4 regions of the Methylobacterium sp. PvR107 genome follow, and region 2 is predicted to be linked to each of the others. Evidence: predicted binding sites of a transcription regulator. Region 2 holds the regulator's gene; each other region holds the start of a gene.
The links. Region 2 encodes PhoB, which activates phosphate uptake and scavenging genes when phosphate is short. Its sites were predicted from a motif close to TGTCATNNANCTGTCAT; they were not measured.
Positions count from the first base shown of each region.

Region 1: the regulator PhoB is predicted to act here: its motif matches at 1,920-1,936, upstream of JOE48_RS16090 (Orn/Lys/Arg decarboxylase N-terminal domain-containing protein).
Region 3: the regulator PhoB is predicted to act here: its motif matches at 1,303-1,319, upstream of phnC (phosphonate ABC transporter ATP-binding protein).
Region 4: the regulator PhoB is predicted to act here: its motif matches at 1,441-1,457, upstream of JOE48_RS05275 (CorA family divalent cation transporter).

Region 1 covers NZ_JAFIBW010000001.1:3,410,521-3,414,106, reverse strand. Annotated here, with positions in the region: gene JOE48_RS16100 (hydroxyacid dehydrogenase) at 3-983, shown strand; gene JOE48_RS16095 (LamB/YcsF family protein) at 1,003-1,776, shown strand; gene JOE48_RS16090 (Orn/Lys/Arg decarboxylase N-terminal domain-containing protein) at 1,985-3,586, shown strand, end outside.
Region 2 covers NZ_JAFIBW010000001.1:1,029,387-1,032,972, reverse strand. Annotated here, with positions in the region: gene pstB (phosphate ABC transporter ATP-binding protein PstB) at 1-133, shown strand, start outside; gene phoU (phosphate signaling complex protein PhoU) at 244-963, shown strand; gene phoB (phosphate regulon transcriptional regulator PhoB) at 1,149-1,844, shown strand; gene JOE48_RS04715 (protein-disulfide reductase DsbD) at 2,020-3,586, opposite strand, start outside.
Region 3 covers NZ_JAFIBW010000001.1:2,772,647-2,776,232, forward strand. Annotated here, with positions in the region: gene phnD (phosphonate ABC transporter substrate-binding protein) at 1-308, opposite strand, end outside; gene phnC (phosphonate ABC transporter ATP-binding protein) at 411-1,259, opposite strand; gene JOE48_RS13035 (chloramphenicol acetyltransferase) at 1,371-1,991, opposite strand; gene JOE48_RS13040 (DUF1045 domain-containing protein) at 1,984-2,670, opposite strand; gene JOE48_RS13045 (ceramide glucosyltransferase) at 2,699-3,586, opposite strand, start outside.
Region 4 covers NZ_JAFIBW010000001.1:1,148,352-1,151,937, forward strand. Annotated here, with positions in the region: gene pdeM (ligase-associated DNA damage response endonuclease PdeM) at 1-229, shown strand, start outside; gene JOE48_RS05275 (CorA family divalent cation transporter) at 413-1,399, opposite strand; gene groES (co-chaperone GroES) at 1,612-1,902, shown strand; gene groL (chaperonin GroEL) at 1,975-3,586, shown strand, end outside.

The sequences.
Region 1 (3,586 bases), 2.4 Mb from region 2:
CCGTGATCACCGGTCCGTGCCTCATCGTCCAGCCGATCCACGCGGCGGGCCTCGACCGGCTGCGCGCGGCCGGGCTGGAACCGCGCCCGGCCAGCGGCACCGACGCCGAGACCCTGGGGCGCGAGGTCGCCGGCTGCGTGGCCGTCATCACCCGCAACACCGGCTTCCCGGCCGGCGCCATCGCGGCGGCGCCGGACCTTCGGGTGATCGGCGTCCACGGGACCGGCACCGACCACGTCGCCAAGGCGGCGGCGACCGAGGCCGGGATCGTGGTGGTCAACACGCCGGGCGCCAACGCCGTCTCGGTGGCCGAGCAGACGCTGGCGCTGATCTTCGCCCTGGCCAAGGCCCTGCCCGGCGCCGACCGCTCGGTCCGGGCCGGCGACGACAGCTTCAAGTTCACCACCCGTCTCGTCGAGCTCGCCGGCCTGACGCTCGGCCTCGTCGGCTTCGGGGCGATCGGGCAGGCCACCGCGCGGCTCGGCGCCGCGCTGGGCCTGCGGGTGCTGGCCTACGGGCCGAGCCGCCCCGACGCCGATTTCGCCAATGCCGGCGCGCTGCGGGCCGCCTCGGTCGACACGCTCCTCGCTGAGGCCGACATCGTCTCGCTGCACGTGCCGCTGACCCCGGACACACGCGGCCTGATCGGCCGGGCGCAGCTCGCCCGGATGAAGCGGGACGCGTTCCTGATCAACACCAGCCGCGGCGGCCTGATCGACGAGGCGGCCCTGATCGAGGCGCTGGAGGCCGGCACGATCGCGGGCGCCGGGCTCGATGTGTTCGCGCAGGAGCCCCTGCCCGCCGACCATCCCCTCGCCCGCCAGGCGCGGGCGATCCTGACGCCCCATGTCGGCGGCTCCACGGAGGCGGCGCTGATCCGCACCGCCGAGACCGCGGCGGGCCGGGTGGTCGACGTCCTCGCCGGCCGGCGGCCGGGCGGGCTGGTCAACCCGGATGTCTGGCCGCACCGGCGCGCCCTGTGACGCCGCCCGGAGCGCCGCGATGATCGTCGACCTGAACTGCGACATGGGCGAGGGCTTCGGCATCTACCGCCTGGGCGACGATGCCGGGATGCTGACCATCGCCACCTCGGCCAACATCGCCTGCGGCTTCCACGCCGGCGACCCGCTCGTCATGCACGAGACCCTGCGGCTTGCCGCCGCGAACGGCGTCCAGGCCGGCGCCCATCCGGGCTTCCTCGATCTCTGGGGCTTCGGCCGGCGCCCGATCCACGGCGAGCGGCCGGCGGATGTCGAGAAGGCCGTGCTCTACCAAGTCGGCGCCCTGCTCGCGCTGGCGCAGGACGCGGGCTGCCCGGTGCGGCACGTGAAGACCCACGGGGCGCTCGGCAACATCGCCAACGAGGACGCGGATCTCGCCCTGGCGGTGGCCCGGGCGATCCGCACCCTCGACCGCGACCTGATCTTCGTGGTGATGCCCGGCCTGGAGACCGAGCGCGCCGGGGAGCGGCTCGGCCTGCCCCTCGTCCGCGAGGTCTACGCCGACCGGGCCTACGCGGAGAACGGCAACCTCGTCTCGCGCAAGCTGCCCGGGGCGGTGCTGCACGCGCCCGACGCGGTGGCCGAGCGGGTCGTGCGGATGCTCGGCGACGGGGCGATTTCCTGCATGTCCGGAGGGCGGATCCCGACCCGGATCGACAGCGTCTGCGTCCACGGCGACACGCCGGGCGCCGTGGCGATGGCCGCGCGGCTGCGCGACGGCCTCGCCGCGCAGGGCATCGCGCTCCGGCCCATGGCCGAAGTGATCGGCGCCTGAAGGCGGGGCGACACAGATCCGGCTACGGCGGTCCAGATCTCCCACGCGCCCTCCCTCCCCCGCAGAGGGGGGAGACGCACGGAGAAGCCGCGCTCACCCGGATCACGACCTTTCGTCCCGGATCGGCCGCCACCACGGACGCGTGTCATGCAATCGTCGCAGACGGGCCGGAAAGCCACGCGCTGCATTCGAGGCCAGAGAGGGCTCCATGGACTTCCACCGCCGCTTCACGGTCCTGATGTGCGCCCCGGCCTTCGATCCGGACGATCTGGAGGGCGCGCGCCTCAACCAGATCGTGGCGGCCGTGGAGCAGCGCGGCTTCGAGGTGGTGCGCGCCCGACGCGTCGAGGACGCCGCCATCGCCGTGCAGACCGACGCGGCGGTCGGCTGCCTCGTGGTCGATTGGGGCAAGCGCGGCCTCGACGGCAAGGGCGCCGCCCTCATCGACATGATGCGTCGGCGCGGCCTGGAGATGCCGATCGTCATCATGGTCCGCCGCAAGCGGCTGGAGGACATCCCGGTCGAGCTCCTCGACTTCATCGACGGCTACATCTTCCTCGCCGAGGAGACGCCGGAATACATCGCCCGCGGCCTCGTCAGCCGGGTCACGCAATACGCCGAGACCCTCAAGACGCCGTTCTTCGGCGCGCTCGTCGACTACGCCGAGAAGGGCAACCAGCTCTGGACCTGCCCGGGCCACAACGGCGGCATCTTCTACAACCGCTCGCCGATCGGCCGGATCTTCGTCGAGCACCTGGGCGAGGCGATCTTCCGGGACGACCTCGACAATTCGGTCCTCGACCTCGGCGACCTGCTGACCCACGAGGGCCCGGCGCTGAAGGCCCAGAAGGAGGCCGCCAAGATCTTCGGCGCGGAGAAGACCTACTTCGTCCTCAACGGCACCTCGGCCTCCAACAAGATCGTCCTGTCCTCCCTGGTGGCCGAGGACGACCTGGTCCTGTTCGACCGCAACAACCACAAGGCGGCCCATCACGGCGCCCTGTTCCTCGGCGGCGGCATCCCGATTTTTCTGGAGACGGACCGCAACGCCTACGGGCTGATCGGCCCGATCTTCCACGAGGCCCTGGACGAGACGCGGATTCGCGAAAAAATCCGCCGCAACCCGCTGGTGACCGATCCGGAGGCGTGGCGCCGGGAGCGGCCGTTCCGCGTCGCGGTGATCGAGCAATGCACCTACGACGGCACGATCTACGACGCCCAGGAGATCCTGGAGAAGATCGGCCACCTCTGCGACTACATCCTGTTCGACGAGGCCTGGGCGGGCTTCATGAAGTTCCACCCGCTCTACGCCCGCCGCTTCGCCATGGGCCTGACCGGGCTCGACGAGACCTCGCCCGGCATCGTCGCCACGCAATCGACCCACAAGCAGCTCGCGAGCTTCTCCCAGGCCTCGCAGATCCACACCCGGGACGGGCACATCCGCGGCCAGACCCGGCGGGTCGAGCACAAGCGGCTCAACGAGAGCTTCCTGGTCCACGCCTCGACCTCGCCGTTCTACCCGCTCTTCGCCTCGCTCGATGTCGGCGCCCAGATGATGAAGGGGCGCTCGGGCATGATCCTGTGGGACGACACGATCCGGCTCGGGATCGAGTGGCGCAAGAAGGTGCGGGCGATCCGGCGCGAGTTCGAGGAGAACGAGCGCGACCCGGCGCGGCGCTGGTTCTTCGACCCGTTCGTGCCGGACGTGACGGTGAACGCCGACGGCGCCGAGGTGCCGTGGGAGAGCGTGCCGACCGACGAGCTCGCGGCCACGCCGCGCCACTGGGAGCTGAAGCCCGGCGCGCGCTGG
Region 2 (3,586 bases):
GGCGGCGCGCATCTCGCAGTTCACCGCCTTCATGTATCTGGGTCAGCTCGTCGAGTTCGGTCCGACCAACCGGATGTTCATGAACCCGACGGAACGGCGCACGCAGGACTACATCACCGGCCGGTTCGGCTAGTCTGCCGGAGAGCTCCGGTCGCGGGTCCGCCGCTTCGCGTCCCGAGCGGGCCGGCGGATCCCGCAAGCCCCCCGGAGGGCCGTCCCCGGGACTCCATCGAAGGATCCATCATGCCCGGCCATATCGTCTCCTCCTATGACACCGACCTGGAGAACCTGCGTCGCTCGATCTCGGAGATGGGCGGCGTGGCCGAGAAGATGACCGCGGAGGCGACCGATGCCCTCGTGCGCCGGGACGACACACTCGCCCAGGCGGTGATCCTCGCCGACAAGCGCCTCGACGCGCTGCAGCGGGACATCGAGGAGCGCGCGGTTCTGCTGATCGCCCGGCGCCAGCCCCTGGCCATCGATCTGCGCGAGACCATCTCGGCGATCCGCGTCTCCGGCGACCTCGAGCGGATCGGCGACCTCGCCAAGAACGTGGCCAAGCGGGTTGTCGCGATCTCCGATCAGGCGCCGGCCCAGAAGATCGTGCTCGGCGTGCGCCACATGAGCGACCTCGCCGAAGGCCAGCTCAAGGATGTGCTCGACGCCTATGCGAGCCGCGATATCGAATCGGCCCACGATGTCTGGGAGCGCGACGGTGAGATCGACGCCCTGTACAATTCGCTGTTCCGCGAGCTCCTGACCTACATGATGGAGGATCCGCGTAACATCTCATTCTGCACGCATCTGCTGTTCTGCGCCAAGAACGTCGAGCGCATCGGCGACCACACCACCAACATCGCCGAGACGATCCACTATCTCGCCACCGGCGAGACGCTAGCGGGTGATCGGCCAAAGAACGACGCGTCGAACTACGCGACCGTGGACGGGGTGCAGGCTCCGTAGGCGAGCCGTCCCCGATTCACGCCCGGCCTGCGCCCCCCAGCGGGGTACCGTCGGAGAATCGGAGGGTGCGGGTTGAGGCTGAGCGGCGCCTCCCGCATCCTCGGCCTGCACGCGCGCTCCGATGAGAGTCGGGACATCGGCAGGCCGTATGGCGCCGCCTTGGGAACGGGTCTTCGAACGTGAGCATGCAAGTCCTGATCGTTGAGGACGAGGAGGCGCTGACCACGCTGCTGCGCTACAACCTTGAGGCCGAGGGCTTCCTCGTTGACTCGGCGGCGCGCGGCGACGATGCGGAGCTGCTCCTGGCCGAGCGGATCCCCGATCTCGTCCTGCTCGACTGGATGCTGCCGGGCCTCTCGGGAATCGAGCTCTGCCGCAGGATCCGGGCGCGCCGGGAGACCGAGCGGCTGCCGGTGATCATGCTCACCGCCCGCGGCGAAGAGGGCGACCGGATCCGCGGTCTCGGCACCGGCGCCGACGATTACATCGTCAAGCCGTTCTCCGTGCCGGAGCTGCTCGCCCGGATCCGTGCGCTGCTGCGCCGGGCCAAGCCCGCCCATAGCTCGGATCGGCTGGCCGCCGGCGATCTCGAACTCGACCGCACCGGTCACCGCGTCCGCCGCGGGGGCGAGGAGTTGCATCTCGGCCCGACCGAGTTCCGGCTGCTGGAATTCCTGATGCTGGCTCCAGGCCGGGTCTTCTCCCGCGAGCAGCTCCTCGACGGGGTCTGGGGCCACGACGTCTATATCGACGAGCGCACCGTGGACGTGCATGTCGGGCGCCTGCGCAAGGCGCTCAACGGCCCGCGCCAGACCGACCCGATCCGCACGGTCCGCGGCTCGGGCTACGCCTTCGACGAGACGTTCTCGCTCGAAGCCTGAGGCAGCCGCACGGGCTTGTCCGAAAGGAACAGCATTCGGCCCGCCGTCATCATGCGCTCAGCGAAGTGACCCAGGGCAGCGGGACGCCGGTGAGCGTGGCGCGGCTCGATTGTTCCGCTCGCGCAGACGGCGGGACGGGCGCATCGATGCTCGAGCGCCGAGCCCCCTAAAGATCTTAGCGTGCCAGCGCCGCACTCCGGCCGGACGCGGCCGGAACCGCGTCCAGCGCCGCCAGAACCGTCCCTTCCGTGAGGATTTGCGGGAGAACCTGGGGCTCTCCGGTGCCGGCATAGAGAAGGTAGAGCGGCACGCCGCTGCGCCCGTACTTCTCCAACAGGCGGGTGATCTCGGGATTCTGGTTGGTCCAGTCGCCCTTCATGTAGGTCACGCCGCGCTCGGCCATCGCGGCCCGCACGGCCTTGGTGTTGAGCGAGGTCGCCTCGTTCACCGCACAGGTGATGCACCACGCCGCCGTCATGTCGATGAAGACCGGGCGGCGGGCACTCACCAGCGAGTCGAGGCGCGCCTGCGTGAACGGCTCGATCCCGTCGGCGGCGGCCTGCGCCGACGGGACCGGGCGGTCCTGCGGGAGGGTCACCGCAAGGGCCGCGACGGCGATGATCGCGAGGATTGCGGCGGCCTGGGCGATCCGACCGGCACGGGGTGCGGCGGCACGTCCGCGCTCCCACGCCCAGGCGGCGAAGGCGACCAGCACCAGCCCGATCAGCGCTGCCAGCAGCCCGCGCGGATCGACCTGCTGCGCCAGCACCCAGATCAGCCAAGCCACGGTCGCGTAGACCGGGAAGGCCAGGATCTGCTTGAGGATCTCCATCCAGGCGCCGGGCCGCGGCAGCGCCCGCAGGGCCGGCGGCCAGAGGGTCAGCGCCAGGAAGGGCAGGGCGAGTCCGAGGCCGAGGCTCGCGAACACCGCGAACGCCACGCCGGCGCTCTGGGTCAGCGCGAAGCCCACCGCCGAGCCCATGAACGGCGCCGTGCAGGGCGTGGCCACGAGCGTCGCGAGCACGCCCGTGAAGAACGAGCCGCTCAGGCCCGCGCGCCGGGCGAGCCCGTCGCCGAGGCCGGCAAGCCGGCCGCCGACATGGACGACTCCCGACAGGCTGAGGCCCATCGCAAACAGCAGATAGGCCAGCCCCGCCACCACGATCGGCGATTGCAGCTGGAAGCCCCAGCCGATCGCCGCGCCGCCGCCCTTCAGGGCAATCAGGACACCTGCGAGGCCCAGGAAGCTTGCCAGCACTCCGGCGGTGTAGGCCAGCCCATGGAGGCGGAGGCGGCCCGGGCTCTCGCCGGCATGCCGGATCAGGCCGAGAACCTTGATCGACAGGACCGGGAAGACACAGGGCATCAGGTTGAGGATCAGTCCGCCGAGGAAGGCGAAGGCCGCCGCGGTCGCGAGCGTCAGCGCGTCGAAATCGGGTGCGTTCGCCCGTGCTGCGGGCGCTTCCGGATTCGCGGCGGCGGTCGCCACCGGCAGGACCGGCTCGTCGCCATACGCGAAGGCGAGCCGGCGGGGACCCGCATCGGTGACCTCCTCGAGGGTCAGGACACCCGGAAGCGCGGCCGGCGCCGGCTCGGTCGGGCTGCTGCGGACAAGTATGAGATGCAGGCCGGCCTCATCGACCGACATCACCTGCGCGGCGGCGTTGTCGATCACCGTTTCGGAATAGGGGAAGAATGCGGCGTTCCGAATGGAATCCGCCTTGAGGCCGGTCGCCGCGAAT
Region 3 (3,586 bases), 1.7 Mb from region 2:
ACGCCGGTCATCGCGGCGCGGGCGACGGAGGCCGGCCCGTAGAAGGCGAGCTGGATGTTGCCGGCGCGCTGGCCCTCGATCACCGCTGCGTAGTCGCTGGCGACCCGCAGCTTCACCGGCACGCCGACCGTCTTGGTCAGGTAATCCGCAAGCGGCGCGTAGCGGTCGACCGTACCGCTGGCATTCTCCATCGGAATCACCGCCAGGGTCAGCTCGGGATACTGCGCCTTCCAGTCCTGGGCGGCAGCCGGCAGGCCGAGGAGCGCGAGGGCCGTGGCGGCTGCGGCGAGGGTGCGTCGGGTGAACATCGTGTCATCCTTCGTGTCGGCGTGTGTCGCGGGTTCGGCCGGGCGCGGGGCCGGCCGGGCGTTTCCCGATTTGTCGTTGCTGTTGGGGCCGGACGGCCCGGTTCAGGCGCCGAGGGCGGCCTCGCGCACGGGCCGCGCCGGCACGAAGCCGGGCCGGCCCGGCATCGCCGCCCGCTGCTCGGCCTCGCGTCGGGCCGAATCGTCGAGCACCTCGCCGGCCTCCAGGCCGTAGAGCCGGCGGGCGACATCCTGGGTGAGGTCGAACGGCCCGCCCTCGAACACCACCCGGCCGGCACTGAGCCCGACGAGGCGGTCGCAATAGGCGCGGGCGAGGTCGAGGGAGTGCAGGTTGCACAGGACGGTGATGCCGTAGCGGCGGTTCACCTCGGCCAGCGCGTCCATTACCAAGCGGGTGTTGCGCGGGTCGAGGGAGGCCACCGGCTCGTCGGCGAGCAGGATCTCGGGCTCCTGCACCAGGGCGCGGGCGATGGCGACGCGCTGCTGCTGGCCGCCCGACAGGCCGTCGGCCTGCTGGCCGGCGAACTCGCCCATGTCGAAGCTCTCAAGGGCGGCGAGCGCCATCGCCCGGTCCTCCTCGGACCATTGCCGCAGCAGGGATCGGTAGCTCGGCACGTGGCTCAGCCGGCCCATCAGGACGTTGGTCATCACGTCGAGGCGGCCGACGAGGTTGAACTGCTGGAAGATCATGGCGCAGCGGGTGCGCCAGTCCCGCAGGGCGCGTCCCCGCAGCCGCGTGACGTCGCGCCCGTCGTGGAGGATGCGCCCCGAACTCGGGTCCGCCAGGCGGTTGATGAGCCGCAGCAGCGTCGATTTGCCGGCACCGGACCGGCCGATCACGCCGACGAAGCTGCCGGGCTCGATCCGCAGCGAGACACCGTCGACGGCGCGCCGATCACCGTACTGGCGCGTAAGATCCTCGATGACCAGCATGCATCCATCCGCCGGGGAATGGTCGCAGCTAAACGCCTGTTCTACGACGATTGGATGACGAATACGATCCGATGTTGTTTGCCGGCGCAACGTCTACTGTCGCTCGCCGCATCAGGATTCGTACCGGTCGAGGAAGGCTTCGATCGAAAGCCCGCGGAAATCCGGAAGCGCCCGGCGCAGGCGCTCGTGGTCCCAGTCCCACCAGGCGAGGTGCTCCAGCCGCGCGGCGACGACGTCCGGAAACCGGCGCCGGACCGGCCGGGCGGGATTGCCGACCACGATCGTGTAGGGTTCGACGTCCCGGGTGACGATCGCGCCGGCGCCGACCACCGCGCCGGTGCCGATGGTGCGGCCGGGCAGGACCACCACGCCGTGGCCGATCCAGACATCGTGGCCGATCGCCACCGGGCTCGCCCGGCGCCGGTCGAAGAAGGCCGGCTCGTCGGATTCCTCGGGCCAATAAGAATGCGCCCGGTAGGTGAAATGCGCCTGGGAGGCGCGCTCCATCGGGTGGTTGCCGGGGTTGATCCGGACGCTGGCGGCGATCGAGCAGAACTTGCCGATCGTGGTGTAGATCACCTCGCCGTCCGGGCCGAGGTAGGAATAATCGTCGAGGCTTGTCTCGGTGAGACGGGTGCGCGCGCCGATCTCGGTGTAGCGGCCGAGGCGGCAATCCACGATCCGGGCACTCGGATCGATCGCCGGCTCGAGGCCGAGGGAGAGGTCAGCCACGGGGTTCTCCGAAGGGCAGGCGTGCCAGGAGCCGGAACGGCGCGGTCCCGTCCTGGGTCAGGAGGCCGAGGGCGTCGATCACCAGGGGCTCGGGCCCGGAGGCGGCATAGGCCTCCGACAGGCGCCGGTGCCAGGCGTCGCGATCCGCCTCCGGCAGGGCGTCGGTCAGGGTCATGTGGAAGCGGAAGGCCTCGAACACGTACGGGTAGCCCCAGCGATCGAGCAGCGCGCGGCCGCGCGGATCGAGGCGCTCGGGGCGGCGCTTCGCACGCTCGGCCTCGGTGGGCGGCGCGCGGAACGGGTCGAGCGCCGCGACGCACTCGGCGGCGAACAGCCCCAGGGCCGGCGGCGGGGCGTCCGGCACCAGGGCGAGGAACGCCCCGAGCGCGGCGACCGTCAGAGGCCCGACCGTCACCGGCGGGTGGGCGGCCGCGAGGGCGCGGGCGGCGGCAACGAGCTCGGACTCGGTGGCGCCCGCCGCGAGGCGCAGGGGCGCCTTGAGGGTGGCGTGGAAGCCGTAAGTCCGGGCCCCCGCGGTGACGGCGGCGAGGGCTTCGAGGCCTTCCGGATGGGGAACTGGTGCCCCGGACACGGTGTCGTAGCCGAGCACGCCCCGTCCGAAGGCTTCGAGGCGCGAGCCCGGGGCGGGCAGGCAGTACAGGGCGTAGCGGCGCGACACGTCTCGGCCTCCGGGTCTTCGAGCGCCGTCAGGCCGTCGGCGCGTAGCTGCGCGCCTCGGCGGCCCGGCGCGGGCGCACGTCCATGGCGTTGCCGCGCCACACGATGGCGCTCTGGACCCAGGCGCCGAGCCAGATCGCCGGGATCAGGGCGTCGCGCACGAGGAAGGCCGCCAGCATGCGGGGCGAACGGTGCCAGCCCGCGCGGAGCGCGAGCCGGTGCTCGGCGCCATAGCACAGGGCGGCGAGGCCGGCAGCGCCGGCGAGGCCCGCGAGGCTGCCGGCCCCGAGGGCGACGAGGAGCGCCGGCAGCAGGACGCCGCTGCCGATCTCGGGCGCGAAGAACAGCGGGAAGGTCACGCGGCGCAGGCGCGCCCACCGGAGCTGGCGGGACCAGACCTCCCGGAAGCCGCGCGGGCCCAAGGGCTGCTCGAACGGGCTCGCCACGAGGTGGATGCGCTTGCCGGCGGCGCGCACCAGCTTGGTGGCGGCCGCGTCCTCGGCGATCTCGGCGGCCAGCGCCTGAAGGCCGCCGCGCTGGTCCAGGAACGGCTTGTGCCAGAGCATGCTCTTGCCCTGCGCGAAGCCCAGCCCGAAGGCCTCGGCGGCGTATTGCCAGCGTGCCTGCAGGGTGTTGAGGAAGGCGCATTCCACCTCGGCCATGAAGCTGCCCGGCCGGGCTCCGGCGGGGGTGGAGCAGACCAAGCCGGTCTCGGCCCGCCACGCCGCCTGGAGGCGCTGCAGGTAGTCCGGCGGCATCGCCACGTTGGAATCGGCCAGCACCACCCAGTCGTGGGCGGCGGCGCGCCAGCCGCGCAGGCAATTGTTCAGTTTCGGGTTCTCGCTGATCCGCTCGTCGCCGAGGATCAGGCGGGCGGGAACCTGCGGGTGGGCGGCGATCAGGCGCCTGACGAGCGG
Region 4 (3,586 bases), 120 kb from region 2:
CCATCTTCATCCCTGCGGCAAGGTCGCCATGCGGGGCCGCGCAGTCCGCCGCCGCTGCTTCGCCACCGACGGGTCGCGCCTCGTGATGCCGGCCTTCGGGGCTTATGCGGGCGGCCTGAACGTCCGCGACAAGGCGATCGAGAGCTTGTTTCCGAACGGGTTCACCGCGCACCTTCTCGGAGACGGGCGGGTCTTCGCAATCGGTCGGGCGCAACTCGCCCGGGACTGAGCACTTTCTCAGGCGGACGTCCTGAGCACGGTCGCGCGCTTCGACAGGTCGGCCGATTGGCCGGTGAGGAGCCCGGCAATCCGGGCGCGGATCTGGCGGACGATCGATCGGGGAAGGTGTCGATGGCGGTCAACCGAGGTTGGTCCGCAGGACATCGCCCTGGATGCGGTTTCCGGCGGGATGTCAGAACCAGCCCCGGAGTCGGAAATAGACGATCGGGGCAATGGCGCTGAAGAGGATCAACCCGAGCGCGTAAGGGTAGCCGTAGGCCCAGTCGAGTTCCGGCATGTGCTTGAAGTTCATGCCGTACATCGAGGCGATCAGCGTCGGCGGGACGCCGACCACCGAGACCACGGTCAGCACCCGGAAGACGTTGTTCTGCTCGATGTTGATCAGGCCGAGCGCCGCGTCGAGGAGGAATTGCACGTTCTCGGCGAGCCGGGTCTCGAACTCGTCGAGCGATTCGATGTCGCGCCGGATCGTATCGAAGCGTCCATCCTCGGGCAGGCCGAGCCCGTCGCAGGCGGCCGACACGAACGGCACGATCCGCTCCAAGCCGAGCAGGCTCGCGCGGATCTTGCCCAGCACCTTCCCGCGATTGCTGATGCCGCGCAGGATCCGGCGCAGCGCGAGGTCGCGGCGGCGGGGCGGCGGGCTCTCCAGCCGGCGGCGGTCGGCGCCGCGGACGTCGAAGTCGAAGATGCGGGTCGAGAGCGAGTCGAGTTCCGATGCCATGTCTTCGAGCGCGTCCGCGAGGCTGTCGACCAGTTCCTCCAAGACGACGAGGAAGACCTCGCTCGGGGTCGTGCTGCCGTCGCCGTCCACGATGCGCTTCGCCGAGGAATCGAACGCCCGCAGGTCGTGGAAGCGGATCGTGACGAGGTGATCCTTGGTCAGCAGGAAGCCCAGCGGCTTCAGCTGCGACGCGCTCTGCTCGAAGGTGATCATCGGCGTCGACAGCGAGAGCCCCCCCTTGACCCGGCGCAGGCGGCTCGACGTCTCGACTTCCGAGAGCGCCGCCCGGGACGGCACGCGCAGGCCGGTCGCGGCTTCGACCGCCGCGGCTTCCTCGGGGCTCGGATCGTTCAGGTCCAGCCACACCGTGTCGCGCGGGATCGGGCTGCCGGGTTGCAGCGCCACCGGGCCTTCGGAACCATGCAGGCTCAGCATGAGAGCGCGTTATCCATGTTGGTGAAAGACAGCCGCCGGCGCGTCATCGCCCCGTCGCGCGGGGGTGCGACAGTCTTGACTCGAAACCGCAGCGGGCCTATCTCGCCGCCGTCTTTGGCACTCGCCGAGACAGAGTGCTAACAGTCGAGTTCGCGAGCGGTCCCGCCGGCCGCATCAACGCCAACTCCAGACCTGAAGCAAGAGGGCAGCTCATGAAGTTCCGTCCGCTGCACGACCGAGTGGTCGTCCGTCGCATCGAAGGCGAAGAGAAGACCAAGGGCGGCATCATCATCCCGGACACCGCCAAGGAGAAGCCGCAGGAGGGCGAAGTCGTCGCCGTCGGTCCCGGCGCCCGCGACGAGTCCGGCCGCGTCAACGCGCTCGACGTCAAGGCCGGCGACCGCGTCCTGTTCGGCAAGTGGTCCGGCACCGAGGTCAAGATCGACGGTCAGGACCTGCTGATCATGAAGGAATCCGACATCATGGGCGTCGTCGCCGCCTGATCGTATCATCCGTCCCCGCCCTTTGAGGCCGCCTGAGGCCTTGGGGTTCAACCACGAGACAAGAGGCAAACCATGGCAGCGAAAGACGTTCGTTTCTCCGCCGACGCCCGCGATAAGATGCTGCGCGGCGTCGACATCCTCGCCGACGCGGTGAAGGTGACGCTGGGCCCGAAGGGCCGCAACGTCGTGATCGAGAAGAGCTTCGGCGCCCCGCGCATCACCAAGGACGGTGTGACGGTCGCCAAGGAGATCGAGCTCTCCGACCGCTTCGAGAACATGGGCGCCCAGATGGTGCGCGAAGTGGCCTCGAAGACCAACGACATCGCGGGTGACGGCACCACCACCGCGACCGTGCTGGCCCAGGCCATCGTTCGCGAAGGCGCCAAGTACGTCGCCGCCGGCATCAACCCGATGGACCTGAAGCGCGGCATCGACCTCGCCACGGCGGCCGCCGTGAAGGACATCACCGCCCGCGCCAAGAAGGTCTCGACCTCCGACGAGGTCGCCCAGGTCGGCACCATCTCGTCGAACGGCGACACCGAGATCGGCCAGATGATCGCCCACGCCATGCAGAAGGTGGGCAACGAGGGCGTGATCACGGTCGAGGAGGCCAAGACCGCCGAGACCGAGCTCGACGTCGTCGAGGGCATGCAGTTCGACCGCGGCTACCTCTCCCCGTACTTCATCACCAACGCGGAGAAGATGGTCGCCGAGCTCGAGGACCCCTACATCCTCATCCACGAGAAGAAGCTGTCCTCGCTCCAGGCCATGCTGCCGGTGCTCGAGGCCGTGGTCCAGACCGGCAAGCCGCTCCTGATCATCGCCGAGGACATCGAGGGCGAGGCTCTGGCCACGCTGGTGGTCAACAAGCTCCGGGGCGGCCTGAAGGTCGCGGCCGTCAAGGCGCCGGGCTTCGGTGACCGCCGCAAGGCGATGCTCGAGGACATCGCGATCCTGACCAAGGGCCAGATGATCGCCGAGGATCTCGGCATCAAGCTCGAGAACGTGACGCTCCCGATGCTCGGCCGCGCCAAGCGCGTGCGGATCGAGAAGGAGAACACCACGATCATCGACGGCGTCGGCGAGAAGTCCGACATCGAGGGCCGGATCAGCCAGATCAAGGCGCAGATCGAGGAGACGACCTCGGACTACGACCGCGAGAAGCTGCAGGAGCGCCTGGCCAAGCTCGCGGGCGGCGTCGCGGTGATCCGCGTCGGCGGCGCGACCGAGGTCGAGGTCAAGGAGAAGAAGGACCGCGTCGACGACGCCCTCAACGCCACCCGCGCGGCGGTCGAGGAAGGCATCGTCCCCGGCGGCGGCACCGCGCTCCTGCGCGCCAAGAAAGCGGTTGCCGAGCTGAAGTCCGACATCCCGGACGTCCAGGCCGGCATCAAGATCGTGCTGAAGGCCCTTGAGGCCCCGATCCGCCAGATCGCCCAGAACGCGGGCGTGGAAGGCTCGATCGTGGTCGGCAAGATCACCGACAACACCTCCTCGGAGACCTACGGCTTCAACGCCCAGACCGAAGAGTATGTCGACATGATCCAGGCCGGCATCGTCGACCCGGCCAAGGTGGTGCGCACCGCTCTGCAGGACGCGGCCTCCGTGGCCGGCCTGCTGGTGACCACCGAGGCGATGGTCGCCGACGCGCCGAAGAAGGACAGCGGCGCCCCCGCGATGCCGG